Cupriavidus taiwanensis LMG 19424: one gene and its partner. The protein of the gene in region 2 binds, or shares a complex with, the protein of the main gene of each other region. Links are inferred from orthologs where the notes say so. Each region holds a gene or a part of one and is shown on either strand. Other genes may lie near its edges.

Region 1 (5,715 bases), 1.2 Mb from region 2 along the record:
ATCGCCCCGGCCGCCAGGTCGCAGCTGAACCAGCCGCGCCAGCCGAGCTTCCAGCTGAATGAACGCGATGGCACCCAGGTGCGCGAGTACCGCGACAAGGGGCGCGCCACCGACATCCAGGTCAAGTCGGGCTTCGGCACCAGGTACGAGATGAGCAAGCCGGAAGACAGCTCGCCCAAGATCCGCGAGCATGACGTCAACCGCGTGCCTTCGGTCAACCTGAAGTTCTGAACCCGCTTGCCCACGGCCTGGCCGCAAACGCCAGGCCGCGCCGGCCCTCCGGCAGTCATGCCGCGGCGGCGGCCCGGATTTTGTCCGTAACTGGCGCCGCCGCTTTCCGATTCGCTTCACACAACGAGTATGGCCGTATTCACCACGGTCTCGCAGGACGAGATCGCCCGCTGGCTGCTGGATTTCGACCTTGGCGAAGTGCGCGAGCTGCGCGGCATCGCCTCGGGCATCGAGAACAGCAATTTCTTCCTCACCATGGAGCACGAGGGCCAGACGCGCCAGTATGTGCTGACCATCTTCGAGCGGCTGTCGTTCACGCAGCTGCCCTATTACCTGCACCTGATGGCGCACCTGGCCGAGCGCGGCATCCGCGTGCCCGCGCCGATCCCGGCGCGCGACGGCGAGATCCTGCGCCCGCTCAAGGGCAAGCCCGCCACCATCGTCACGCGCCTGCCGGGCGCATCGCAGCTCGCGCCCGACGCGCAGCATTGCGCCGAGGTCGGCGATATGCTGGCGCGCATGCATCTGGCCGGCGCCGACTATCCGCGCCGCCAGCCCAACCTGCGCAGCCTGCCCTGGTGGCAGCAGACCGAACGCGAGATCCTGCCCTTCCTCGATGCCGGCCAGCGCGCGCTGCTGCAACGTGAAATCGCCCACCAGGCGGCGTTCTTCGCCAGCGCCGCGTACGCCAGCCTGGGCGAAGGCCCGTGCCACTGCGACCTGTTCCGCGACAACGCGCTGTTCGAGGAAGACGCCAGCGGCCGCCACCGGCTGGGCGGCTTCTTCGATTTCTACTTCGCCGGCAATGACAAGTGGCTGTTCGACGTGGCGGTCACCGTCAACGACTGGTGCATCGACCTGGCCACCGGCGAACTCGACGCCGAGCGCGCGCAGGCGCTGCTGCGGGCTTATCATGCGGTCAGGCCGCTGACCGAGACCGAGGCCGCGCACTGGCAGGACATGCTGCGCGCCGGCGCGCTGCGCTTCTGGGTGTCGCGACTGTGGGACTTCTACCTGCCGCGCGAGGCCGACATGCTGCAACCGCACGATCCGACCCATTTCGAACGCATCCTGCGCCGGCGCCTGGACGCCCAACCCGCGAACCCCGAGAGCGCCCCGCTCCCCTGGATCTGACCCGTATGCAACTACTGGAAGTCCCTGCCAAGGAAGGCTACACCTGGTTCCGCCAGGGCATCTGGCTGTTCCGCAAGAACCCGCTGACCTTCCTGATGCTGCTGTTCGTCTACCTGATCGCCGCGCAGCTGGCCATCGTGGTGCCGCTGATCGGCATCATCGCGCTGCTGGTGGTCACGCCCGGCCTGTCGGTCGGCGTGATGACCGCCTGCCGCGACGTGATCCAGAACAAGCGGGTGCTGCCCACCGTGCTGCTGGCGGGCTTTCGGGCCAACGGCAAGGAAGCCACGCGCAACCTGCTGGTGCTGGGCGGCATCTACGCCGGGCTGGTCTTCATACTGGGGCTGATCGCCGGCGCGGTGGTCGACATGAGCGCGCTGGTGCCGATCGTGCTGAAGGAAGAAGCGCCGACCGCCGAGGCGGTGCGCCAGCTGTACTACGCCATGCTGATCGGCGCGCTGCTGTACACGCCGATCGCGATGATGTTCTGGTTCGCGCCGCTGCTGGCCGCCTGGCACGGCGTGCCGCCGGTCAAGGCGCTGTTCTTCAGCTGGACCGCGTGCTGGCGCAACCGCGGCGCGTTCTTCACCTACGCGGTGCTGTTCGCGATGCTGCTGGTGGCGATTCCGTTCTTCCTCGAGGCGGTGTTCAGCGCCTTCGGCGCCGAGACCGTGCTGTCGTTCCTGGTCACGCCGTATTCGCTGCTGATGCTGGCGATCTTGTACTGCTCGTTCTATGCGACGTACCGCGGCTGCTTCAACGTGACCCCGCCGGGGGTCGAGCCGGCGGCGCCGGCTGCGCCGGGCGTCTGAAAAAACGCTCGCTACGCGATGGTGTGCTCCCTCTCCCGCTTGCGGGAGAGGGGAGCAAACCAGCGGGGCCCGAGACCGCGCTCGCTACCTCAATCGATCGCATCCAGCTTCGCCACCGCTAGCGCCAGCCACTTGGCGCCATGCCGCTTGAAGTTGATATTGGCGCGCGCATCGGCGCCCTCGCCTTCCAGCGCGGTGATCACGCCTTCGCCGAACTTGTTGTGGAACACCGACTGGCCGACGCGGAAGCCGGTGCCGGCCTCGCGTTTGGCATCGGCATAGCCGTTGCCGTTGTCCATGCCGCCGGTCGGCCTGGTGCCGGTATAGGGCACGTCCTCGGGCTTGCGGAACCAGTCGCGGCCCCAGGCATTGTCGCGTTCCTGGCGGCGCACGCCGCCGTAGCTCTGCGCCGGCGGGGTCAGCCACTTGAGCGAGGCCTCGGGTAGCTCCTCGAAGAAGCGCGAGCGCACGTGGTAGCGGGTCTGGCCGTGCAGCATGCGGCTTTGCGCGAACGACATGTAGAGCCGCTTGCGCGCGCGCGTGATCGCCACGTACATCAGCCGGCGCTCTTCCTCCAGGCCGTCGGGATCCATCATGCTGTTCTCGTGCGGGAACAGCCCTTCTTCCAGGCCGCTGATGAAGACCACGTCGAACTCCAGCCCCTTGGCGGCGTGCACGGTCATCATCTGCACCGCGTCCTGGCCAGCCTGCGCCTGGTTGTCGCCGGCCTCGAGCGAGGCGTGGGTCAGGAACGCTACCAGCGGCGTCATCACCACCGGCAGCGCCTCGGGGTCGAGCAGCTGCTGTGACTGGTCGCCGTCGGCCAGCACCGGCGTGGCGGGGCCGCGCTCGGCCGGGATCACCGCGGCCAGCGCTTCCAGGCCGTAACCCTCCTCGACCACGAAGGCCTGCGCAGCGGTCACCAGTTCCTGCAGGTTCTCGATACGGTCCTGCCCTTCTTTCTCGCCCTGGTAATGCGTGATCAGGCCGCTGTGGTTGATCACGTATTCCACGGTCTCGGCCAGCGTCATGCGGCGCGTGTCCGCGCGCATCTGGTCGATCAGCCGCGTGAACGCGGCCAGCTTGCTGCCGGCCGCGCCGGGCACGTAGGCCACCGCCTCGGCCAGCGCGCAGTCATACTGGCGCGCCATGTCCTGCAGCACTTCCAGCGAACGCGCGCCGATGCCGCGCGCCGGGAAGTTGACGACGCGGCCGAAGGCGGCGTCGTTGCGCGGGTTCTCCAGCAGCTGCATGTACGCCAGCGCGTGCTTGATTTCGGCGCGCTCGAAGAAGCGCAGGCCGCCGTACACGCGGTACGGGATGCCGGCCGAGAACAGCGCGTGCTCGATCACGCGCGACTGCGCGTTGCTGCGGTACAGGATGGCGATCTCGGCGCGGCTGGCGCCCTGCGCGATCTGGTCGCGGATTTCCTCGATGATCCAGGCGGCTTCCTGCCCGTCCGAGCCGCCCTGGAACACGCGTACCGGCTCGCCGTGGCCGGCGTCGGTGCGCAGGTTCTTGCCGAGGCGGCGCGCGTTGTGCGAGATCAGGTGGTTGGCCGAATCCAGGATATGCCCGTGCGAGCGGTAGTTCTGTTCCAGCTTGATCATCCGGCGCACGCGGAACTCATGCTCGAAGTCGCGCATGTTGCCGACGTTCGCACCGCGGAAGGCATAGATGCTCTGGTCGTCGTCGCCCACGGCAAAGACTGCGGCCGGGTTCTGCGTGCCGTGGCCGGCCAGCAGCTTGAGCCACTGGTACTGCAGCACGTTGGTGTCCTGGAACTCATCGACCAGCACGTGGCGGAAGCGGTGCTGGTAGTGCTGGCGGATGGCGTCGTTGTAGCGCAGCAGTTCGTAGCAGCGCAGCAGCAGCTCGGCGAAGTCGACCACGCCCTCGCGCTGGCATTGCATGTCGTAGGCGGCGTAGAGGTCGACGAAGCGCTTGTTGAAATCGTCGTTGGCCTCGACGTCGGCCGGGCGCAGGCCCTGCTCCTTGGCATTGTTGATGAAGTACTGCAGGTTCTTGGCCGGGTACTTCTCGTCGTCGACGTTGAGCGACTTGAGCAGCCGCTTCAGCGCCGAGAGCTGGTCCTGGCTGTCCAGGATGGCGAAGGTCTGGGGCAGCCCCGCGTCGCGGAAATGCGCGCGCAGCATGCGGTTGCACAGGCCGTGGAAAGTGCCGATCCACATGCCGCGGGTGTTGATCGGCAGCATCGACGACAGCCGCGTCTGCATTTCCTTGGCGGCCTTGTTGGTGAAGGTCACCGCCAGGATGCCCGCCGGCGAGACATGGCCGTTCTGGATCAGCCAGGCAATGCGCGTGGTCAGCACGCGCGTCTTGCCGCTGCCCGCGCCCGCCAGGATCAGAGCCGGTTCGTCGGGCAGGGTGACGGCGGCTAGTTGTTCGGCGTTCAGGTTGGCAAGCAGGTCGGGCATCGGAAAGGCCTAATGGAATCGCCCGCAATTATACCGGGGGGCCCTGTTCCATAAATCACATCCGGCCCGCCCGCCAGCGCGAGCGCATGGGTCGCGCGCCGGCCGCCGCCGGCCACGAAATAGGCACCAGGCGCCCGCCCCCGTATAATTTGTGGTTTCACTGGCGCCAGGCCGGCCATCGCAGGCCGCCAGCGACCGCCAGGCGCAGGGCACCGCACCTGCCACGCATCCAGACGCCAACCTCGACATCCCAGCATGACCGCCCAAGACCAATCGCTTGCCAAGAGCTTCGAACCCGCCGCCATCGAGGCGAAATGGGGCCCCGAGTGGGAGAAGCGCGGCATCGCCAAGCCGACCTTCGACCCTGCCCGCCCGGACTTCGCGATCCAGCTGCCGCCGCCGAATGTGACCGGCACGCTGCACATGGGCCATGCCTTCAACCAGACCATCATGGACGGCCTGGCGCGCCATGCGCGCATGCTGGGCGCCAATACGCTGTGGGTGCCGGGCACCGACCACGCCGGCATCGCCACCCAGATCGTGGTGGAGCGCCAGCTCGAGGGCCAGGGCGTGTCGCGCCATGACCTCGGCCGCGAAAAGTTCACCGAGAAGGTGTGGGCCTGGAAGGAAGAGTCGGGCTCGACCATCACCCGCCAGGTGCGGCGCATGGGCGCGTCGATCGACTGGAGCCGCGAGTACTTCACGATGTCGCCGGAGATGTCGAAGGCCGTCACCGAAGTCTTCGTGCGGCTGTACGAACAGGGCCTGATCTACCGCGGCAAGCGCCTGGTCAACTGGGATCCGGTGCTGGGCACCGCGGTGTCGGACCTGGAAGTCGACAGCGTCGAGGAAGAAGGCTCGCTGTGGCATATCCGCTATCCGCTGGTCGAGGCTGACGCCAAGGGCGGCCTGACCCACCTGACCGTCGCCACCACGCGTCCGGAAACCATGCTGGGCGACGTCGCCGTGATGGTGCATCCGGAAGACGAGCGCTATGCGCACCTGATCGGCAAGTCGGTGCACCTGCCGCTGACCGGTCGCCAGATCCCGGTGATCGCCGACGAATACGTCGACCGCGAGTTCGGCACCGGCGTGGTCAA
Region 2 (5,662 bases):
TACGGGCCGCCGGCCGCGGGCGCATCGCGCCACGGCGGGGCCCGGGAAAGACAGCGCGAAGGCTGGCTGGATCAGCCGGCCGGAGGCTGCAGGCGCTGGCGCAGTTCGGCCACCAGGCCGTCGCAGGCATCTTCGATGTAGTCGAGCACGCGCTCGAAGCCATCGCCTTCGCCGTAATACGGGTCCGGCACCTCGTCGGCGTCGTGGCGGGTGGCGAAGCTCATCAGCAGCCGCACCTTGTCGCCGGCATCCGGGCGCAGCCGCAGCAGGCCGGCAAGGTTCTCGCGGTCCATCGCCAGGATCAGGTCGAAGCGGTCGAAGTCCGGCACGCCGACCTTGCGCGCGCGCAGCGCGGACAGGTCATAGCCGCGCTGCAGCGCATGGCGCTGGGTACGGGGATCGGGCGCGCGGCCGAGATGATATTCGTGCGTGCCCGCCGAATCCAGCTCAACCAGCGCCGCCAGTCCGGCGGCATCGAGCTTGGCGCGCAGCACGCCCTCCGCCGTGGGGGAACGGCAGATATTCCCCATGCAACACATCAGGATGGCGTATGGCTTCATCGGATCAAGGCTTGGCAAGATGGCACGGCAGGCGCGATTCTACCTGCGGCGCCTTGCCGCCTCCCCGCTTGCCGCCGCCGGTCGCTAGGCGAGCTGCTTGGCCAGGCGCTCGCCGTGCGCAAACCCGGCCACCAGCGCCGCCTCGGCCGACTTGTAGTGGTCGGTAATGAGCGAGGTCTCGGTCAGCGTGCCCGCGGCCCGGATGTTGGTGCCGGGACGGCAGACGCGCACGGTGTACGACCATTCGCTCTGCGAGCGCTGCCTGACCTGCACTTGCACTTCGTGGGTTTCATAGACCTTCTTCTTCCATTCGCCGATGTCGGTCATTGTGGTTCTCCACGGGAAATGGGGGTCCCGGCTGGCGGGCTAGCTGACCTCGCCCGCGTCGATCGCGCGCATGGCGCCGGCCTCCGCCAGGGCAATGGCAGCTTCGGGGGTGGGCGCGTCGCCGGCGATGGCCTCGAAGCTCGGGCCGGTCGGCTCGCCGAAGGCGTCGGCGATGCGCATCTGCGCGGCAAAGCCGCCGGTGGTATTCGGAACCGCGGTGACGACCACTGCGTAGCCGCCATACTCGAACTGGCGTTCCATCGTGCCTCCTTCCGGGTCGTCCCTGGCCTGGCCCGTCGCTGCCCGGCCCTTCCTGCCAGTGCCGCCGAGGATTTCACTATAGGCGAAGCGCGCCCGGCGTTGCGGCGTATCAGGCAGGCGGCAGCGCGCCCTCGCCGCTGGCGCCGAACACCTGCGCCTTCAGCTTGGCCAGCTGGTCGCGCACCTGCGCGGCCTGCTCGAACTCCAGATTGCGGGCATGGTCAAGCATGAGCTTCTCCAGCCGCTTGATTTCCCTGGACACCTGCTTCTCGCTCATGTCCTCATAACGGGCCTGCTCCTGCGCGGCCTGTAGCTCGGCCTTGGCGTCGCTGGCGTTGTAGACGCCGTCGATGATGTCCTTGATGCGCTTGACCACGCCGCGCGGCGTGATGCCGTTGGCTTCGTTGAAGGCGATCTGTTTCGCGCGGCGGCGCTCGGTCTCGTCGATGGCCTTCTTCATCGAGTCGGTCATGCGGTCCGCGTACAGGATCGCGGTGCCGTTGACGTTGCGCGCGGCGCGGCCGATGGTCTGGATCAGCGAGCGCTCGGCCCGCAGGAAGCCTTCCTTGTCCGCATCGAGGATCGCCACCAGCGATACCTCGGGAATGTCCAGCCCCTCGCGCAGCAGGTTGATGCCCACCAGCACGTCGAAGGTACCCAGGCGCAGGTCGCGGATGATCTCGACGCGCTCGACGGTATCGATATCCGAGTGCAGGTAGCGCACCTTGACGCCGTTCTCGGTCAGGAACTCGGTCAGCTGCTCGGCCATGCGCTTGGTCAGCGTGGTCACCAGCACGCGCTCGCCGGCCTCGACCCTGGCATGGATCTCGGACAGCAGGTCATCCACCTGCGTGGTCGCGGGGCGGACCATGATGATCGGATCGACCAGCCCGGTCGGGCGGACCACCTGCTCCACCACCTGGCCGGCGTGCTCCTGTTCGAACTGTGCCGGCGTGGCCGTGACGAACATCACCTGGCGCATCTTGCGCTCGAACTCGTCGAACTTCAGCGGCCGGTTGTCCAGCGCCGACGGCAGCCGGAAGCCGTATTCCACCAGCGTGGTCTTGCGCGCGCGGTCGCCGTTGTACATGCCGTTGAGCTGCCCGATCAGCACGTGCGACTCGTCCAGGAACATCAGTGCGTCGGGCGGCAGGTAGTCGACCAGCGTCGGCGGCGGATCACCGGGACGCGCGCCGGAGAGGTGCCGCGAATAGTTCTCGATGCCCTTGCAGAAGCCCAGCTCCGACAGCATCTCGAGGTCGAAGCGGGTGCGCTGCTCCAGCCGCTGCGCTTCCACCAGGCGGTTTTCCTTGTGGAAGAACTCGAGACGCTCGCGCAGTTCGGCCTTGATCGCCTCGATCGCGCGCAGCACCGTTTCACGCGGGGTCACGTAGTGGCTCGACGGGTAGACCGTGAAGCGCGGGATCTTCTGCCGCACCCGTCCCGTGAGCGGGTCGAAGAAATGCAGCGACTCGACTTCGTCGTCGAACATCTCCAGCCGCACCGCCATCTCGGCGTGTTCCGCCGGGAAGATGTCGATGGTGTCGCCGCGCACGCGAAAGGTGCCGCGCTGGAAGTCGGTTTCGTTGCGGGTGTACTGCATCGCGATCAGGCGCGCGATCACGTCACGCTGGCTGATCTTGTCGCCGGCCCGCAGCGTCAGGATCATCTGGTGGTATTCGGTCGGGTTGCCGATGCCATAGATCGCCGACACGGTCGCCACGATGACGGTGTCGCGGCGCTCCAGCAGGCTCTTGGTCGCCGACAGCCGCATCTGCTCGATATGCTCGTTGATCGACGAGTCCTTCTCGATAAACAGGTCGCGTTGCGGAACGTAAGCCTCGGGCTGGTAGTAGTCGTAGTAGCTGACGAAGTACTCCACCGCATTGCGCGGGAAGAACTCGCGGAATTCGGCGTAGAGCTGCGCCGCCAGCGTCTTGTTGGGTGCGAACACGATGGCCGGGCGCCCGAGGCGGGCGATCACGTTGGCCATGGTGAAGGTCTTGCCCGAACCCGTCACGCCCAGCAGGGTCTGGTACGACAGGCCGTCTTCCACCCCCTCCACCAGCTGCCGGATCGCTTCCGGCTGGTCGCCGGCGGGCGGGAACGGCTGGTACAGCTGGAACGGGGAATCCGGAAATGTGACGAATTTGTCTTCGTCCAGGGCCGGCGCGGCTTCGGCAAGGTTCGTCATAGGGGCGTGACTAGGGAAATACCTGAGGAAAACGGGCGGATTACGCTAGAATCTTGGGGTTGTCAGCCCCCGCTTCAAGCCAAGAAGAGCGCGGCCGGGCCTGCCAGCCTCCAGCGCAGTACGGAGCATTCTACGCCTTCCGTTTTTCACATAGCCGACCACGAGATTCCAAATGAGTTTGTTTTCTGCCGTCGAGATGGCCCCGCGCGACCCGATCCTGGGCCTCAACGAAGCCTTCAATGCCGACACCCGCCCGACCAAGGTCAACCTGGGCGTCGGCGTGTACTTCACCGACGAAGGGAAAATCCCGCTGCTGCGCGCCGTCCAGGAGGCAGAAAAAGCCCGTCTGACCACCGCCACCCCGCGTGGCTACCTGCCGATCGAAGGCATCGCCGCCTATGACCAGGCGGTGCAGACGCTGCTGTTCGGCAAGGAATCGCCGCTGATCACGGAAGGCCGCGTGGTGACGGCCCAGGCACTTGGCGGCACCGGCGCACTGAAGATCGGCGCCGACTTCCTGAAGCGCCTGTACCCGGACGCCAAGGTCGCCATCAGCGACCCGAGCTGGGAAAACCACCGCGCCCTGTTCGAATCCGCCGGCTTCCCGGTGGTCAACTACGCCTACTACGACGCCCCCAGCCACGGCCTGAACTTCGCCGGCATGGTGGCATCGCTGCAGTCGTTCCCGGCCAACACCATCGTCGTGCTGCACGCCTGCTGCCACAACCCGACCGGCGTCGACCTGTCGCCCGAGCAGTGGAAGCAGGTGGTGGACCTGGTCAAGGAACGCAACCTGATCCCGTTCCTCGACATGGCCTACCAGGGCTTCGCCGACGGCATCGACGCCGATGGCGCCGCGGTGCGCCTGTTCGCCGACTCGGGCCTGCCGTTCTTCGTGTCGAGCTCGTTCTCGAAGAGCTTCTCGCTGTATGGCGAGCGCGTCGGCGCGCTGTCCATCGTCACCACCAGCAAGGAAGAATCGCAACGCGTGATGTCGCAGGTCAAGCGCGTGATCCGCACCAACTATTCCAACCCGCCGACCCACGGCGGCACCGTGGTCGCGACCGTGCTGAACAGCCCGGAACTGCGCGCCATGTGGGAAGAAGAACTGGCCGAAATGCGCGACCGCATCAAGCTGATGCGCCACGCGCTGGTGGACAAGCTGGCCGCCAAGGGCGTGCCGGGCGACTTCTCCTTCGTCAAGGCCCAGCGCGGCATGTTCTCGTATTCGGGCCTGACCTCGGCCCAGGTGGACCGCCTGCGCAACGAGCACGGCATCTACGCCGTCAGCACCGGCCGCATCTGCGTGGCGGCGCTGAACAGCCGCAACATCGATGCGGTGGTCGACGCGATCGCGGCCGTGATGTAACGCCACGATGAGTTGCCGCGCCGCAACGGACGGCAACTGGCGTAGGCATCACAAAACATAAGAAAAAAAGCGGCTTCGGCCGCTTTTTGCATTTGTTTGCGAAGTTGTAGGACGTTGTCACCGAAAAATCAGGCCAATGCCTTATTGTGTTCCACGCATACGGAAGTACTTTAAGGTATATGCTGCAAAGCAAGATCGTTAGCACGGTCGTTCGATTCAGGCATAATCGGCGCCACACGATCCATGGTGTATTGTCAGTACATTGTTACTTGGTGGTACGCATTCTCAGTAAGACCAGGCAGAAACGGCATGCTCTATCAACTGCATGAGTTCCAGCGCTCGATCCTGCACCCGCTGACCGCGTGGGCCCAGGCGACCGCCAAGACCTTCACCAATCCCCTCAGCCCGATGTCGCTGGTACCTGGCGCTCCGCGCCTGGCCGCCGGCTACGAACTGCTGTACCGGCTCGGCAAGGAATACGAAAAACCGGCGTTCGACATCCGCTCGGTGCGCTCCAACGGGCGCGACATTCCCATCGTCGAGCAGACCGTGCTGGAAAAGCCCTTCTGCAAGCTGCTGCGCTTCAAGCGCTATGCCGACGATCCCGAGACCATCAAGCTGCTCAAGGACGAGCCCGTGGTGCTGGTGGCCGCGCCGCTGTCGGGCCACCATGCCACGCTGCTGCGCGACACCGTGCGCACGCTGCTGCAGGACCACAAGGTCTACGTCACCGACTGGATCGACGCCCGCATGGTGCCGGTCGAGGAAGGCGCCTTCCACCTGTCGGACTACATCTACTACATCCAGGAATTCATCCGTCATATCGGCGCCGAGAACCTGCATGTGATCTCGGTATGCCAGCCCACGGTGCCGGTGCTGGCCGCCATTTCGCTGATGGCGTCCGCCGGCGAGAAGACGCCGCGCACCATGACCATGATGGGCGGCCCGATC

Evidence for each region.
Region 1: the proteins of uvrB (region 2) and RALTA_RS10905 are in contact, whole or in part, in a crystal structure (PDB 7EGT), measured with the Thermus thermophilus proteins. The link is inferred for Cupriavidus taiwanensis LMG 19424 from one-to-one orthologs. Residues at the interface, in WP_096411307.1 of Thermus thermophilus: Glu23, Leu25, Arg26, Asp27, Gly28, Glu29, Arg30, Phe31, Arg55, Glu326, Asp327, Phe328, Glu379, Ser382, Gln383, His398, Gly400, Arg401; in WP_096412145.1 of Thermus thermophilus: His654, Arg656, Phe657, Gln666, Asp668, Glu669, Lys680, Arg681, Leu682, Ser683, Lys685, Tyr686, Ala687.

The regions. Positions count from the first base shown.
Region 1 is NC_010528.1:2,379,354-2,385,068, forward strand. What follows is about bases 1,942-4,946. They hold RALTA_RS10905 (UvrD-helicase domain-containing protein), read right to left. Parts: upstream 4,616-4,946; coding sequence 2,267-4,615; downstream 1,942-2,266. Other genes in these bases: RALTA_RS10900 (BPSS1780 family membrane protein), read left to right, coding at 1,942-2,177; RALTA_RS10910 (valine--tRNA ligase), read left to right, coding at 4,871-4,946. Also shown: RALTA_RS10890 (membrane protein), read left to right, coding at 1-231; RALTA_RS10895 (homoserine kinase), read left to right, coding at 361-1,365; more of RALTA_RS10900, read left to right, coding at 1,371-1,941; more of RALTA_RS10910, read left to right, coding at 4,947-5,715. UniProt on the Escherichia coli protein: A helicase with DNA-dependent ATPase activity. Unwinds DNA duplexes with 3'-5' polarity. Translocates on single-stranded DNA with 3'-5' polarity. Initiates unwinding more efficiently from a nicked substrate than double-stranded DNA.
Region 2 is NC_010528.1:1,161,044-1,166,705, reverse strand. The notes cover bases 801-3,752. They hold uvrB (excinuclease ABC subunit UvrB), read right to left. Parts: upstream 3,343-3,752; coding sequence 1,258-3,342; downstream 801-1,257. Other genes in these bases: RALTA_RS05400 (amino acid aminotransferase), read left to right, coding at 3,515-3,752; RALTA_RS05410 (hypothetical protein), read right to left, coding at 927-1,148; RALTA_RS05415 (hypothetical protein), read right to left, coding at 801-887. Outside these bases: RALTA_RS05420 (low molecular weight protein-tyrosine-phosphatase), read right to left, coding at 72-560; more of RALTA_RS05415, read right to left, coding at 645-800; more of RALTA_RS05400, read left to right, coding at 3,753-4,711; RALTA_RS05395 (polyhydroxyalkanoate depolymerase), read left to right, coding at 5,021-5,662. UniProt on the Escherichia coli protein: The UvrABC repair system catalyzes the recognition and processing of DNA lesions. A damage recognition complex composed of 2 UvrA and 2 UvrB subunits scans DNA for abnormalities.